3 regions of the Methylotenera mobilis JLW8 genome follow, and region 2 is predicted to be linked to each of the others. Evidence: predicted binding sites of a transcription regulator. Region 2 holds the regulator's gene; each other region holds the start of a gene.
What was found. Region 2 encodes FliA, which starts transcription of late flagellar genes. Its sites were predicted from a motif close to CTAAAGTTNNCNNAAANNNTGCCGATANNA; they were not measured.
Positions count from the first base shown of each region.

Region 1 (5,235 bases), 380 kb from region 2:
CTGTGACAGGCTGAAATAGCACCATCATAAAGCATCACAATCAACTTAACCGGACTCGCAGCCAGCACACCTGTCTCTACACCAACTTTAGCGTATCCGTTAACACCTTTTTGGTTTAGTCCGAACATAACGATAACCTCTTCAATTGACTATTTTGCATTAAGCGCCGCTATTTGCTGCGTAAGGAAAGTACTTGTGGTCGACATGTTTGTCAGTAGAACATCAAGCCTAGAATACTGCGCTCTATATCGATCTTCTATAGCTGTCAAACGTGAACTAATACGCTCACTCTGGGTATCCAGTCGCTTAATCGAAGTGTTGATACCATCGGTTCTTGCAGCCAAGATACCATCTTCACTCAACAAACTATCTAATAACGTACCTAATTTTGCAGCATAACCCAGACTAAAGCTCACAGTGCCACGCGCACCTGTCGCGCCACCAGCCACATTCACGGTTAAGCCTTCACTATCATCACCCACAGCACCTCGTAAGGTAGTGGTACTACCCGCAGCCGTCACGCCATTAATCGTGCCCTGCGCATTGACCAAAGTAGAACCAAGCTGTGTTACAGAAACTGCGTAGGTACCCTCTTTGGTTTTAGAGGAACTGCTCACAAAACTCACTTGCGGGTCTGTTGCCCTAGCGCTAGCAGCAAATAAGCTTGCTATATCATTAAAGTTAGTGCTCACAGCACTAGCAAATTTAGTGCTGTCTAAGCTCAGCTTACCATCACGCTGAAAGCTCACACCTATTTGGGTAAGCGAATTGACAGAGCTGCCATTATTGATTGCAGTATTCATCACAGCGCGAATCTGATTAATCACAGAACGCGCGGTAGAGTCGCCCAATAAAGCACCGTTCGCCTGACCAGTTTCATCAAACTTCGTTAGGCTACGTAAGGTGGTGTCTAATTTATTGTAAGCATCTACAAACGAACTGACCGAAGTTTTTACCGCATCTTGGTTGGTTGCAACAGATAGATTCAATGCGTTACCAGCGGTTAAACCCAATAGATTCAATGTCACACCATCAATAGCGTCAGAGATTGAGTTGCTAGACTTAACGATATCAATACCATCGATTTTTAAAAGCGCGTTTTTAGCATCCTGCAATACTGTCAAATTTTTACCGTTGCCAGCAGTGGCCTGCGGATCATAAGCCAGCTTGGATAAGCCAGATGCATCCAAATTGTTACCATCGCTATCAGTCACGGCAATTTTAAGGCTGTTCACCTCGCCGGTATCTTTTGAAGTGATCACCAAGCGATTAGTCGTGCCGTCATTCACAATAGTAGCGTTAACGCTAGCATTAGCCGCATTAATCGCATCACGCACACCGGCCAATGTATTGTTGGAACTATCAATAGTGATATTAATGTCGGATTTAGCCGTGTTTGGAGCAAAAGAACTTGCAGTAAATGGCACAGCCACTTCTGGTGTAAATGTACCGAACGAAATGGTAAGACTACCGGTGCCAACCACATCAGAAACGCTGGAAAAACCGCCAACACTTAATTTCTGGGATTTAGCCAGCTGACTGACATTGATGTCATAGCTGCCAACTGTAGCTGTACCGTTGGAGCTAGCAGTTAGTACGCTGGTATTACTTGATGTAACGCTCTGGGCGTTGAATTTAGATAAACTTGAAAGTGCATTTACAGAAGTTTGAAACGTCGACAACGCACTTTTAAGCGTACCATATGCTGAAATTTGCGATTGATATGCTGTTTTTTGTGTGGCAATTTTAGTTAGAGGAGCTTTTTCAACACTCATCAAGCTAGAAACGATGCTAGTAACATCAAGGACTGAACCCACTCCTGAAGTTGTAGCCATATTGATTCTCCTCGTTAAAATTACTTGTTAAATGTCTGTCACATTTTGCACACGAAACAACACAAATACATTTAATTTAACAAGCATAGATTATAAACAATAATTCATTTACTCAATAAAGCATCAAAACAAGCCTCTTATTACAAGTTTAGGCTTGTTCCCTTACTACTAGACCTTGCAACCTACCCAAAGTTTTAGAAAATGCTAAAACCTCTTCGTTTGGTATTTGCCTTAATACTTTATCGGTTGAAGTATCCACTACTTGAACAATCACACGATCTGACTCTTCATCCATCTTAAACTGAACAGTTTGTAACGCTGGCGCTACAAGTTCATTCAGCTTGTTTACTGCATTGGATAATGCAGTTTTATCTATCTCTGCAGACTGCCTGGTTTCCGGTTTCACATTTTCCACCGCCTTAGCGCCTGTCGGGCCTGAAATGGCATTTGGGCCCCCGGCAATATTTTGCACGGCGGCCTGATTTTTTACTGCACCATAACCATCTACTGGTGTACTAAACATGATTTATTCTCCTAAAAACCCCACTGGATGATCAGTCCAGTGGGGGATAAGGGCTTTACGCTATTAAAACTTAACCTCTTAACAGTGACAACACGTTGTTAGGTAGTGAGTTTGCTTGCGCTAACATCGCTGTACCTGCTTGTTGCAAGATTTGACCACGTGTCAAGTTAGCTGTTTCTGCCGCGAAGTCAGCATCCATGATGCGTGATTTAGCTGCTGCTTGGTTTTCTACTGAAATTTGTAGGTTGCTTACTACAGACTCAAAGCGGTTTTGGATCGCACCCAATGTTGCACGGTTTGTGTTTGCAGCTGTAAGTGCAGCATCAATTGCAGTAATCGCTGTAGAAGCAGAAGCAACAGATGATACGTTACCTGAGATAGTCGCTGCTGCTACAGAAGCAGTAGTGATGGTGTCACCAGCGTCAGCACCAACTTGGAAAGTTTGAGCAGCGCCGAACACTGAAGTACCGTTGAATTTAGTAGCTGTTGAAAGACGTGAAACCTCAGCTGATAACTGTGTAAACTCAGCATCTAAGTTTGCACGGTCTGTACTTGTGTTAGTACCGTTTAGTGATTGCACAGCCAGTTCACGCATACGTTGCAACGCGTCAGTTTGTTTAGCTAAACCACCCTCAGCAACTTGTGCAAATGAGATTGCATCGTTAGCGTTACGGATTGCTACTTGTTGACCACGTACTTGTGAGTCCATACGTGTAGCAATTGCCAAGCCAGCAGCGTCATCTTTTGAGCTGTTGATACGTAAGCCTGATGACAAGCGTTGTAATGATGTGTTTAATGCACTTTGTGAAGATGCTAAGTTACGTTGTGTATTCAATGACGCAATGTTTGTATTGATAACTGAAGCCATGATGATTCTCCTAATATTTAGTTAATTACAACTACATCTTATTGCCGTTAGCTTTGCAGATTCAGTTCAATTTGCGCTGCTGTTATTTCATTTATCGGACAGTTTTCTAGAAAGTTTAGGGTCAGATTCAAATATTTTTTAAATTCTGAATTTCCTTAACTACACTTTCCTTATCAGCTGTTGATTAAGCAATCCTGATGTTTAGGATATCGGTTCAATTAAAAAAATCTTTAATGCGTATTTAATAAGAAGATGAATATTAATGGAAAAATAAACGCAAAAAATCAATTCAACACATTGATTATAAATGTTAATAAAATTAATTCACTTAGCATTAATCTGGTATTTTGAACGAGATGGTAGGTTGTTTTTTGCACCACCTAACCCACATGGTGCGTAACGCTAAGACTAAGTTTTCGCTAATGAACTGAGGCTGATTTAATGCGGAATCATTAAATTTCTTGCGTAATGCTGCGCGCACTTCAGATAAATATTGCAAATGCTCAGCCCAATCAATGCCCTTATTAATAAAATCATCATGTGATTTCACCACAAACTCAGGCAAACCTAAATGCAGCATCACGGCCATGGCACCTCGGCTCATCAGGCTTTGCCCCTCTAAGCACAGCGTCGGCACCCCCATCCACGCTGCGTGACAAGTTGTGGTCACCCCGTTGGATGGAAAAGTATCTAAGCAAATATCAACAAGATTATGCAGCTTTAAATAATTATCCATGGTACTGCGATGGTGAATGATTAACCTATCCGCACTAATTGCATGGCTGGCAAGCTCGTTAATTACCCCGTCATAACTACCATCTTTTGGCATTGCACCCAATAATAGTTTTGAGTTTGGCACCGCATTTAATAAGCCTGACCACAATTTAATAACGCTAGGCGTAATTTTCTCTACGCGATTAAAGCAGCCGAAAGTAATAAAATCATTACTCAGTGCAGGCAAAGCGCCCACTGCTGGCGATAAAGCGGATGGCGTAAACGGCGCATTGGCCGGTAACTGCACTATTTTTTCCGTAAACTGCTGATCAAACTGCCCCGGCGGTAACAAGTGTGCATCTGCTAAATAGTAATCCATCGCCGTCAGACCAGTGGTAGCAAGGTAACCCAGCCAGCTAATTTGGATGGGTGCAGGTTTCATGGCAAAGCTAATCAGCCTATTGCCCGCGGTGTGCCCATCTAAATCAACCAGAATATCAATCTTATCTGCACGGACTCTTTCTGCAAGCGCAGCATCGGTTAAGTCATCGACTTTATTCCAATATTTAAATTTAGCTTTAAGTCGCTGCGTTACCCCATCTTCAATGGCATTGTTTGCGTAGGCGTGTAGTGCGATATCGGCTACTTGTGATAAATGCTCAAGCACAGGCTCAAAGAAGTTGGCTAAAGAATGCTCTCTAAAATCGGCAGAAACAAAGCCAACATGCAAGCGCTTTGCCACGTCGGCTTGATGTGAGTGCTTAGGCCACGCTGATTTATAGACTGCTTCATACTGAGCGCCAAATTTACGGTGCTCGATAAATAAATCATCAGCACTTACAATGTCAGTATGTGATAGGCAAAACAACAAATTACTGTAACAGCTAGCATAGCCAGGATTGATGGCGAGCGCCTTACGATAATAAGCAACGGCAGCCGCTACATCCCCCATGTCTTTAGTGACGATGCCTAAATTATTGTAAGCCGCAGCATAATCTGGCTGTAGCTCGATTGCTTGCTTAAAAGTGGCAGCAGCGTTCACTAAATCACCCTGCCCTTTTAAGACCAAACCATAATAGCAATGCTCCTGTGCGTCATCTTGGTTTAATGCTAAGGCATGGCTTGCAGCCAATCTGGCATCCTTTTTTTGCACTAATAGGATATCGCTCAGCATTTTCCAGCCGACAAGCCATTTGGGATAGGTTGCTAGCAGCGGCTGTAATGCAGCCTCGGCTACCTGATAACGCTTGTTGAGAAATAGTTGAATCAGCTTTTCTTGCATATGCGCAGCTGGC
Region 1 is NC_012968.1:1,004,637-1,009,871, reverse strand. It holds gene fliS (flagellar export chaperone FliS) at 1-128, opposite strand, end outside; gene fliD (flagellar filament capping protein FliD) at 150-1,835, opposite strand; gene MMOL_RS04680 (flagellar protein FlaG) at 1,984-2,358, opposite strand; gene MMOL_RS04675 (flagellin N-terminal helical domain-containing protein) at 2,429-3,226, opposite strand; gene MMOL_RS04670 (tetratricopeptide repeat protein) at 3,561-5,235, opposite strand, start outside.
Region 1: a site for FliA is predicted at 3,431-3,460, ahead of MMOL_RS04675 (flagellin N-terminal helical domain-containing protein). Genes of this name have one in related genera too.

Region 2 (5,235 bases):
AATGGGATTAGATTTGATAATGTTTGTGGGGTATTGTTGGTTGTTGTTAGCAATACAATGACACATAACACTTTATTTAACTTGATAGAAATTTTAAGTTCAAAAGTCAACTCTGATGCAGTTTTTATTCCAGCTTTATATTCAGATGAATCTATTGGTGCTTTTACTAAGATTAGATTAGTGCTTTCTGGTGATGCATCTTAGAGATATATTTGTTATCAATTATTTATATTTATTCTATATATAGTTTCAACGATAGAAGCTGATTTTGGCATGTTTCAGTTTAAAGACAAATTAATGTGCTTAGTTTCTCGGAACCTTAGAAGAGTGCCTTTGGTGTAATCACATTAGAGGTGTCCTCTTGTATAGGCAACTCATAGGTAATGATGATGGATACGCGCCTATTTTTGGCGCGACCAGCTTCTGATTCATTTTCGCTAATCGGCTGTGATGCACCTAGCCCGGTAGCACTCAAGCGTTGTTCGCTAATACCCAAAGCACTTAGTAAGCGTACGACGCTGCTGGCACGCACTGCGGAGAGCTCCCAGTTCGAGAAGAACGTAGCGTTATGAATGGGAGTGTTGTCGGTGTGCCCCTCTACCTGAATTTTGCGCTGATTGTCTTTAATTAAAGGCACAATTTCACTGATAATTGCATTTGCGGTGGGGGAGAGGTCAGCTGAGCCGGCACCAAATAGTAGGTTATCCTGAATATCAATACGAATACCGCGGCTGGTTTGTATGACTTGAATCTTGCCTTCGTTAATCATCGGTGCAAGTTTGTTGGACACTTCTACGCCAGTTTTAGCCATAGAATCACGCTCTCTACGCAATTTCTCTGAATATAAATGACTGAGTGGGAGTGGCTTTACAATCGAGCTATTTGCCTCAGTAATGCCTTTCGCACCCAGGCCTTTTTCTGTGCTGGTCTGGTTGACGCCAGAGCTGCCATTCCCGCTAAAAGCAGTGCCGATTGAGTTGGTGAGCTGTTTGTACTTGCCTATCTCAACCGAGGAAATTGAGTACATCACGACGAAGAACGCGAATAAAAGCGTGATGAAGTCCGCATAAGAGACTAACCACCGTTCGTGGTTCTCTTGGTCTTCTTCTACTCTTTTACGGATGAGTTTCGACATGGCCTGTATTCAAATTGTTTTATTGGTATATTAGCTAATGTGGCTTATCAAGATAGCTGTCTAAGCGCTCTTCAACGATTCTCGGGTGATCGCCATTGGCAATAGACACCCAGGCATTAAGTAACATTTCACGTCTTTTTAATTCAGCTTGGATATAGGTTTTTAGTTTGTTGGCAATAGGCAAAAATATCAGGTTGGCAAAGCCAACACCGTAAATCGTGGCCACAAACGCAACAGCAATACCGCTACCTAGCTTGCTAGGGTCAGATAAGTTCTCCATCACATGAATCAAGCCTAGTACGGCGCCTAGAATACCTACAGTAGGTGCATAACCGCCAGCTGCATCCCAAATTTTTGCGGCACTACGCATTTGCACTTCATGGAAATAGATATCAATTGCGCATATCTCGCGAATTTTCTCCGGTGGAGTGCCATCAATCATCAGGCGCATGCCTTTAATAATAAAGGGGTCTGTCTCTTTTTTTAAAAAAGGTTCCAGCATGAAAATACCTTCTTTGCGCGCAAAATTGCTCCATATCAAAATACGCTTGCTCAGCTCTTTTTTATCATCAATCGGTTTTTTAAACACTAGTTTTAGCATTTTTAAACCTTGAATAAAAGTTTTGGCCGGGGTTTGTACAAGCACCGCACCAAAAGTGCCAAACATGACGATAAGAAAAGCTGCGTATTGCAGCAGGGAGCCTACGTTGCCGCCCTCAAGTTTTTGCCCTAGTATAATCCCTGCTACAGCAAGGATTAAACCGATTAAACTGCCCCAGTCCATGACTTCTCTCTTAAGTTGGCACGTAGCCTGGCGACCGCCTGGCTATGTAGTTGACATACGCGCGATTCTGAAACACTCATTACCGCACCAATTTCCTTTAAGTTTAGCTCTTGTTCGTAATATAAACCTAGCAGGATTTTCTCGCGCTCGGGTAGTGAGTCAATAGCGCCGATTAACGCATCTTTAAAGTCGCCAATGAGCAGGCCTTTAATCGGGTCGTTATCATGGTCAGTTTGAAAACGGTCTAAAAAGTGCTCACCGCTGTCAGCCTCATGGAAATCTTCGTAATAAATAAGTTGGTGCCCGCTACAGTCGCCTAGCATTTCATGGTATTCCGCGAGCGACATGTTAAGTTTTTTGGCAACATCGTTTTCAGTAGGGGATTGACCAAGCTGTTGCTCCAGTTGGCTAATCGCATTTTCAACATCACGCATGTTTTTACGGATGCTACGGGGTAGCCAGTCTGAACTGCGTAGTTCGTCTAGCATTGCCCCGCGGATTCTTTGTGCGGCGTAGGTTTCAAACTGGGCGCCGTGCGTATCTTCATAGCGGTTAACAGCGTCCAGTAAGCCCATCATGCCTGCTTGGATAAGGTCATCAAGCTCTACACTTGGTGGAAGTTTTGCTTTTAATTGATAGGCGAGTTTTTTAACTAAGATAGCGTGCTGATCCAGCAAAACGTCTTTTTGATCTTTTTTCCCGTGCGCTGTGTACATAAATCGTCTTTAGCTTAGTTGTGCCTGTTTATTGTTAAAAATATTATCGTGCTTGTAATCTAAGCGTTGTGCAATTTGTTTTAATGCGGTTGACGCCATTGCGAGCGGAAACGCATCAATCACGGAGCGACCTAATTTAGAAGCTCGGCTGATGTGGCTGTCAGCAGGAATTGCACCAAAAAACTCTAACTCAATCTGCATATAGCGTTTTGCCACCTGCGCTATATTACCAAATACTATTTGTGCCTGCGCGTCTGTTGAGTCATCGACAATGATACCAAAAGAACGCCTGCCAAGCTCACCGCAAACTTGTTTAATCAATGAATACGCCTCTGTGATCGATTCTGGCTTGCGTGAGAGTTGGATAATAATTTCACTCTCATTGAGTTGATGCAACGGCAATACGCTATCTGCGTTCAGCATGGTATCAACCAGCACGATGTCATATTGCTGGGCTAATTGGTTGAAGAGCAAGTTAAGCTGACTAGCACTATGGGCATCATTTGCTTTTTTGAACAAACTTTTGTGCATTAACTTCACACTAGCGTAACCATTGGTGGTGGTTTTGATGGCTTGCGCTAGTGTATGTGTATCAGAAATTACATCCAGTAGGGTTGGGGATTGTGCTAATTCATAATGGTGCTCGAACGCGTGCTCAGATGCATGCATGACCAACACTTCATTACCCTGGCTCACCATGGTAGCGGCAAGGTTTGTGATGAGGCGAGGCTGCGCTTGTGTAGATGATGCAGATAGAACTGACACTATCCTAGGCTTCGGTTTTGCCATAATCCGCCTTAATCCGGCGGCTTGGTCGTTAGGCATGACGATATGGTTATAATTAGCCATGATTAAATCTCCGCTAGCGAGATATTTGTTGTGTTGTTGGCTTGTCCCATTATAAATGGCAGTTCATTTACTAAAAACTCAAAAGGGCGATTAGCTGGTGATTTCGAGTTTAACGCTAGGGCTATCAGCGTTTTTTTATCGGCCAGATTGATATCTTCTGGCACGCGTTGTCCGGTGGCCGTGTAATAAAGTTTTAACTTTTCACGAATAATCACATCAAGCGTATTACCGATGGTGGCGGCTTCATCCAGCTTGGTAATGATGCAGCCATCCAGACCTTTTCCCTTATAAGCACTAATGACATCGGTTAAAGTCTCCCCCGTGTTGGTGGCACTTAAGCACAGCAGTTTTTTAATGGGCGTGTTGCCGGCTGAGAGTAGGGCGATTTGCTCGGTAACCATGCGGTCACGCTGGCTGACGCCAACCGTATCAATCAAAATAGTGTGCTTATGTTTTAGCTCATTAAGCGCAAGTGCAAGATCAGCTTCATCTTTCACGGCATGCACAATAACACCTAAAATTTTGCCGTAAATTCTGAGTTGTTCGTGTCCGCCAACGCGGTAGGCATCCGTTGTAATTAAGCCCAGATTTTGGGTGCCGTGTTTCATGACGTAACGTGCAGCCAGCTTTGCCGTGGTGGTGGTTTTACCAACACCAGTTGGGCCAATTAATGCAAATACGCCGCCTTGGTCTAATATTTCGGCTTCATTTTCTACCGTGTTCAGGTTTTTACTCAGGATATATTTGACCCATGCTTGAGCCTTGTCACTATCCAGATTGGCAGGTAGTTTTTCTGCTAAATATCTTGATAGTGCCGGGCTAAAACTTGCACCTAGCAAAGTGCCAAGTACTTCAGCCTTTATCGGCTCGCGCTGCTGTATATTGCTCCAGGCAATAGTAGCAAGTTGTGATTCAATTACGTTACGCATACTGCGCATTTCTTTGAGTACCCACAGCATTTGTTTGCTGGGCATGGTATTGCTAGCCTTGGATTCAGCTTTTGCGTTTGTGGCTTCTAAGGGATGATTTGGTTCATCTGAATTTTGCTTTAGCAATGACAGCCAAGGCGCAGATTCTGCACGTTGTGTATTCGGCTCGCCATCATGTGCACGTATTAATGGAGTGTTGTTAACGACGGTGTTCATTTCTTCTGCACTGAACGCCATAATTTCATTACCGTCGGACACAGCTCGATTAGAGAGAATCACCGCATCATCGCCAAGCTCTTTACGCACGATTGCTAACGCCTCTCGTGAGTTTTTGCCAAAGTATCGTCTAATGTTCATGCAGAACCTCCAATCAGACTAGTCACTCGTATGGTTTTGGAATCCGGTAATTCTTCATGTGAAAGTACGCGTAAATTTGGTACAGCCCTGCGCAGGAATTTGGCTAGTGCAGCTCGCAATGGGGCTGAGACTAGCAGTACAGGCGTTAAGCCCATTTGTTCTTGTTGTCTTGCTGCCTCCTCGGCCTGTCTGGATAAAGTTTCTGCCATTCCGGGCTCCATTGCCGAGCCGCCGGTGTTATTTTGCATTGCCTGTAACAGCAGGCGCTCTAGGTTATTGTCCAGTGACATCACCGTGACTTCATTGCCGGTAGGGAATAGCTGCTGCACAATGGCACGGCCTAATTGCACGCGCACCAATGCCGTTAGGTCGTTTGTATCTTGAGTTTGGCTTGCGTGTTCTGAAAGCGTTTCAATAATCGTGCGCATATCACGAATGTGTACACCTTCCGTCAACAAGTTTTGC
Region 2 is NC_012968.1:1,379,812-1,385,046, reverse strand. It holds gene MMOL_RS06465 (hypothetical protein) at 1-204, shown strand, start outside; gene motD (flagellar motor protein MotD) at 320-1,135, opposite strand; gene MMOL_RS06455 (flagellar motor protein) at 1,170-1,919, opposite strand; gene MMOL_RS06450 (RNA polymerase sigma factor FliA) at 1,901-2,635, opposite strand; gene MMOL_RS06445 (MinD/ParA family ATP-binding protein) at 2,645-3,484, opposite strand; gene flhF (flagellar biosynthesis GTPase FlhF) at 3,487-4,770, opposite strand; gene flhA (flagellar biosynthesis protein FlhA) at 4,767-5,235, opposite strand, start outside.

Region 3 (5,235 bases), 350 kb from region 2:
CCGAAAGGCTAAAAGCAAAGGGCTGGGATGCTCTACCCTACCATGCTGGGCTGGATGCAGATATACGCCACGCCCATCAAAGGCGATTCTTACGCGAAGAAGGTGTGATTATGGTGGCCACGGTTGCATTTGGCATGGGTATAGATAAACCTAACGTCCGCTTTGTAGCGCACCTAGACTTACCTAAGAGCATGGAAGGTTATTACCAGGAAACAGGCCGTGCCGGCAGAGATGGCCTGCCAGCCAATGCATGGATGACGTATGGCTTAGGCGATGTGGTCAACATGAAACAAATGCTGGAAAACAGCGACGCCCCTGCTGAACGCCAGCATGTGGAGCGACAAAAACTGGATGCTCTGCTTGGTTTCTGCGAGTCAACGGCATGTCGTCACCAAACCATATTACGTTACTTTGGAGAACAGCATCCAGGTGATTGCGGACAATGCGACAACTGCCTCACGCCTACAGATACATGGGATGGCACTCAGGCTGCACAAATGGCATTGTCGTGTGTATATCGCACTGGGCAAAGATTTGGCGTAGTGCATCTGATTGACGTACTTCTTGGAAAAACCAGTCCCAAAGTTACACAGTTTAACCATGAGCAATTAAGCACTTTTGGTATAGGCAAAAGCCTATCACAGACGCAATGGAGCAGCGTGTTCAGGCAGTTAGTTGCAAGTGGCTACCTAGAAACTGACATGGATGCGTTTGGTGGGCTACGTCTCACCGAGGCTGCCCGCCCAGTGCTACGTAGCGAAGTAATGGTATGGCTACGCCAAGATCAGGAAACACCTAAACGCGCAAGCAAAGTTGAACGTGGCGCGCGTGCCAAAGAGGCTTATGCACATGTGGCGGATGACCCGTTGTGGCATGCACTCAAAGCCAAGCGTACGGAGCTGGCAAAAGAGCAAGGTGTACCACCTTACCTAATTTTCCACGATAGCACACTGCTAGAAATTCTAAATCATCGCCCAACCAGCTTGACCGAGATGGGTAGGATTAGTGGTATTGGACAGGCCAAACTCACACATTACGGTGATGCATTTTTAGAGGTATTGGAAGGCTAGAAAAGTATCGGTTGAATTATGGTTGAATAACCATGATCAATAAAAATACAAATTAACTGCTGATTGATTAATTGGCGATTAATTAACTGGTGATTTTAAATCGCGCTGAAGTAAGTACATGAAATAGGCACAAACCTATACAATTAAACCTGAACGTGAAGGTCCTTTGGGTTTAGCTTGGCCATCTGGGCCATAAACTGAGTTGGCATCATTATTACCTTGCAGGTGATTGAGCAACTCCTGATTACGATTAAAGTGCTTACTAATTAGCACACCATTTAGTCTATTCAACTCTTTAGCTTGTGCCAAAGATTTTTGGAACTGCATCCAAGCTGCTTTAATCTCTTTTTTGGCTTGCGTCTCAACCCAAGCAGTCATGCCAGCCTCATTGGATTGGAAACCATGCGCTTGCAACTGCTGGTAGCGTGATTTTGCTGCTAAGTTTAAGCGCTGCAACAACAATGACTTCTCTTCCAGAACAGCTTCGATTGCAGCCACATCCGCCTTGACCAGATGCGCTTGCTCGCGCTCAAGCAGAGCGACTAACTCGGCCACCAGCTGAGTATCTTGTGAGAAACTAACAGGCTGGTTGGAAGATGTATTAACCATAGTAGTATTAAGCGAAACGGCTAGTGAGTAAATCTTTTACAGTTTCAATCAGGCCTTCAGCCACTTTTTCTGAATTTACAGAAAACTGACCGTTAGCAATAGCTGACTTAATTGCATCTACTTTCTCAGTATCATAAACATTACTTGCTTTAACTTTAGTTTCTAAAGTTTGCAATTTGGCTGATAGTGGTGATAACGTCACATTACCAGAAGCACTTTCACTTGATGCTGATTTCCCAGCCTTTTGCTTAGCATCAGCCTCGACTTTAGCAGCATTCGCTTTTTCGATACTAGCTTTATCAAGACCTAAGCCAGCAGCATTTTTAATTGATTCATTGATTTTCATGGCATTTCATCCTTTTTGCTTACTTGCTTAATGCGTATACACGCATCCTTAATGCAAATATCGGCATAGTTTAAGCTAACTTTAATCTTTTACCTAAAATAAAACAATAAATAAACAATTGTTTATGCATCACTAAAAACGAACATTCACCATCGCCGATTACGCGCCATTAGAACACAACCTCAACTTGACCACCTTGGCGCGCAATGCCGCTCACCACTTGCCCGCTCGCCACTTTAACCTGCACCACTTGGCCTTCATTTGCCTTGGTCATTGCTTTGCCTTCGGCAGAGACGCGGAAGCCCTTACCCGATGAAGTCACCATCACGGTCTGCCCTTGCTGCACAACCGGAGACACCTTTAACATTTCTTGTCTAAGTACGGTACCTGCAGTCATGGATATATTCACAATACGTCCCTGCGCCTGCGCCAAATCGGTGAATATGCCAGCAGGTAGCTGCGTTAAGTCTCCAGACTGAAACAAGAGGTCATCTGCCGTAACAACTCTACCCTGCGCTAACGGCACTGCCGCAACCAAGTATTGCGCCACTACGTTAACCGTGGCCTGAGCATAGATGGTCCAGGCACTAGGGGTGTTACAGCGAATACCGACACTGGTTTTGCCCCAGGCGCGACTGCCCGTCGGTAAAAAAACTTGAGCATCCTGACATTGCGCTAATTTCAAGTTTGGATCAATCGCACCAGCCTGTACCGTCACCTTACCGGGGTAACCTACCGTTTGCGTTTGCAAAAACTCAACTACTTTTGCACTCAATTGCGATAAATCTTGCTTAGGGTATTGTTTATTTAAGGCCGCTTGGCTGGTGGCAGCATGCAATGTCTGAGCACTACCCAGCATCAACGCGATTAGCATTACAAAGCAACTTAACAGACCATTTCTCATGCGCACTTTCAAGCTATTTTTTGCAATCAATTGCAAGGGTAAATGATAGTTAACATTAGGCATATTGCAGTCCTATGCAGCTTACAAAGATTCAACGTGCATTCTACGGACACTACTGTCTAGCAAAACTAAGAAAAGGGCAAGAAATACCCCTCTTCTTATGCAATCAAAGCTTAGGTTAAATCATTAGAATTGCTGACAAGTATGTTATCGGCAATAAAAGTAATTTCTTTTGTTTTTTTAGACTTGCAATTAAATGGCGCTGATTGATGAATAATCCTAACTTAAGCCGCTACGTTAAAAACAAGCAACACTAGGACAAGCAACACCGGGAAACGATCATGATCAATAAACTAGATGCAGCTTTAAGTTTTCATCAAAACGCACTGAGAGTGCGTGGTCAGCGTCAGGAACTAATTGCCGCAAATATTGCCAATGCAGATACTCCCAATTACAAGGCTCGTGATTTAGATTTTGGCGCAGCCATGAAAAGCGCAATGGCGGGCGCTGCGAATAAAGAAGCATTCAATACCAACAAAACTTCAGACAAACACTTGGATGGCATACCTTCCAGCATTGGTGGTGGCGCAATGTTTAGACCTATTGTACAAGGCAGTGTTGATGGCAATACCGTAGACATGGACGTTGAGCGCAATCAGTTCGCAGACAATGCGATTCGCTACGAAGCCAGCATCATCATGATTAACGGACAGCTGAAAAAAATGCTGGCAGCCATCCAAGGGCAATAAGCACTAATCAAGATGGTCCAAGTTAGCTAAGCAGCTAGGTAACAGTTTAAGGAGAAATCGATGTCATTATTCAATGTGTTTAATATTTCTGGCTCAGCAATGAGCGCTCAAGCGCAGCGTCTCAACACGGTAGCCAGTAATCTTGCAAACGCAGATAGTGCAACCAGCGCCAATGGCACTCCTTACAAATCAAAACAAGTCGTTTTTAGCGCGATGCCAAGCAAGTCCCCTGATGTAAGCGGCGTCAAAGTAACAAAAGTAGTTGAAGACAAATCTGCACCAAGAATGATATACGACCCTAAACACCCGTTAGCCAACGACAAAGGCTACGTCAGCATGCCGAATGTAAACGTTACCGAGGAAATGGTAAACATGATCTCTGCATCTCGTGCTTACCAAAACAATGTGGAAACCATGAATGCAACAAAAACGATGTTGATGAAAACACTTACTATCGGCCAAGGATAGACATTCGAATACAGAATGCAGCCGACCGCCCAATTAAGCACATCCAGCTAGGAGCCTTTAAATGACAACCGTAAACACCACCAATACCGCATCACAAACCTTGTTAGATGCTGTAAACGGCAAAAAGAATACAACAACAACCTCTGTGGATGCTGCCCAAGACCGCTTTATGAAGTTACTCGTGACACAAATGAGAAATCAAGACCCTCTCAACCCGATGGACAATGCCCAGGTAACCAGCCAAATGGCTCAGCTTTCAACAGTAACCGGCATTGATAAATTAAACAACACATTGGAAACCTTAATCAACAATGTGCAAATGGGTCAGTCATATCAAGCCTCAAACATGATAGGCCGCAACATACTCACCCCTGGCAATACGGTTGAAACCGCTGGTGAAGGTGGCTATTTTGGCGTGGAGTTACCTATCGGTGCAGACAAAGTTAAGGTCAGCATTAAAGACAGCGCAGGCGCCGTGATTAGAACCATCGACCTAGGCAAACAAGACACCGGTACTTTGCCGCTAACATGGGATGGATTAAAAGATGATGGCACCGCTGCGGCAACAGGCAGCTATAAATTCGAAGTGAGCGCAACCATAGGCACCAACACGGCTGAGGCTAACGCTTTAAGTTTTGCAAAAGTCTTAAGTATTTCCAATTACTCAACAGGAGTTAAGCTGAATTTGAGCAACTTAATGACAGTTGACACTAGCGCAGTAAAAGAAATTTTTTAAGCTCTACATTATAGTTAGCGTTAGCAAATAAATAATTTAGCTCCAAGGAGAATAGAATGAGTTTTCAACAAGGTTTAAGCGGTCTTAACGCAGCTTCTAAACAGTTAGAAGTGATTGGCAACAACGTATCTAATGCAAACACTGTAGGCTTTAAGCAGTCTAGAGCCGAGTTTGCCGATGTATTTGCGAACTCAATCACCGGTGGTGGTGGCAGCCAAATTGGTATTGGTACCAACTTAGCCACCGTAGCTCAGCAATTCACCCAAGGCAACATTACCGCAACCAACAACTCATTGGACATCGCGATTAATGGCAACGGTTTTTTCCGCATGTCATCAGGCGGCGCCGTTACC
Region 3 is NC_012968.1:1,032,362-1,037,596, reverse strand. It holds gene recQ (DNA helicase RecQ) at 1-1,070, shown strand, start outside; gene MMOL_RS04845 (flagella synthesis protein FlgN) at 1,206-1,679, opposite strand; gene flgM (flagellar biosynthesis anti-sigma factor FlgM) at 1,687-2,025, opposite strand; gene flgA (flagellar basal body P-ring formation chaperone FlgA) at 2,195-2,992, opposite strand; gene flgB (flagellar basal body rod protein FlgB) at 3,271-3,678, shown strand; gene flgC (flagellar basal body rod protein FlgC) at 3,739-4,146, shown strand; gene MMOL_RS04820 (flagellar hook assembly protein FlgD) at 4,208-4,882, shown strand; gene flgE (flagellar hook protein FlgE) at 4,939-5,235, shown strand, end outside.
Region 3: a site for FliA is predicted at 2,081-2,110, ahead of flgM (flagellar biosynthesis anti-sigma factor FlgM). Genes of this name have one in related genera too.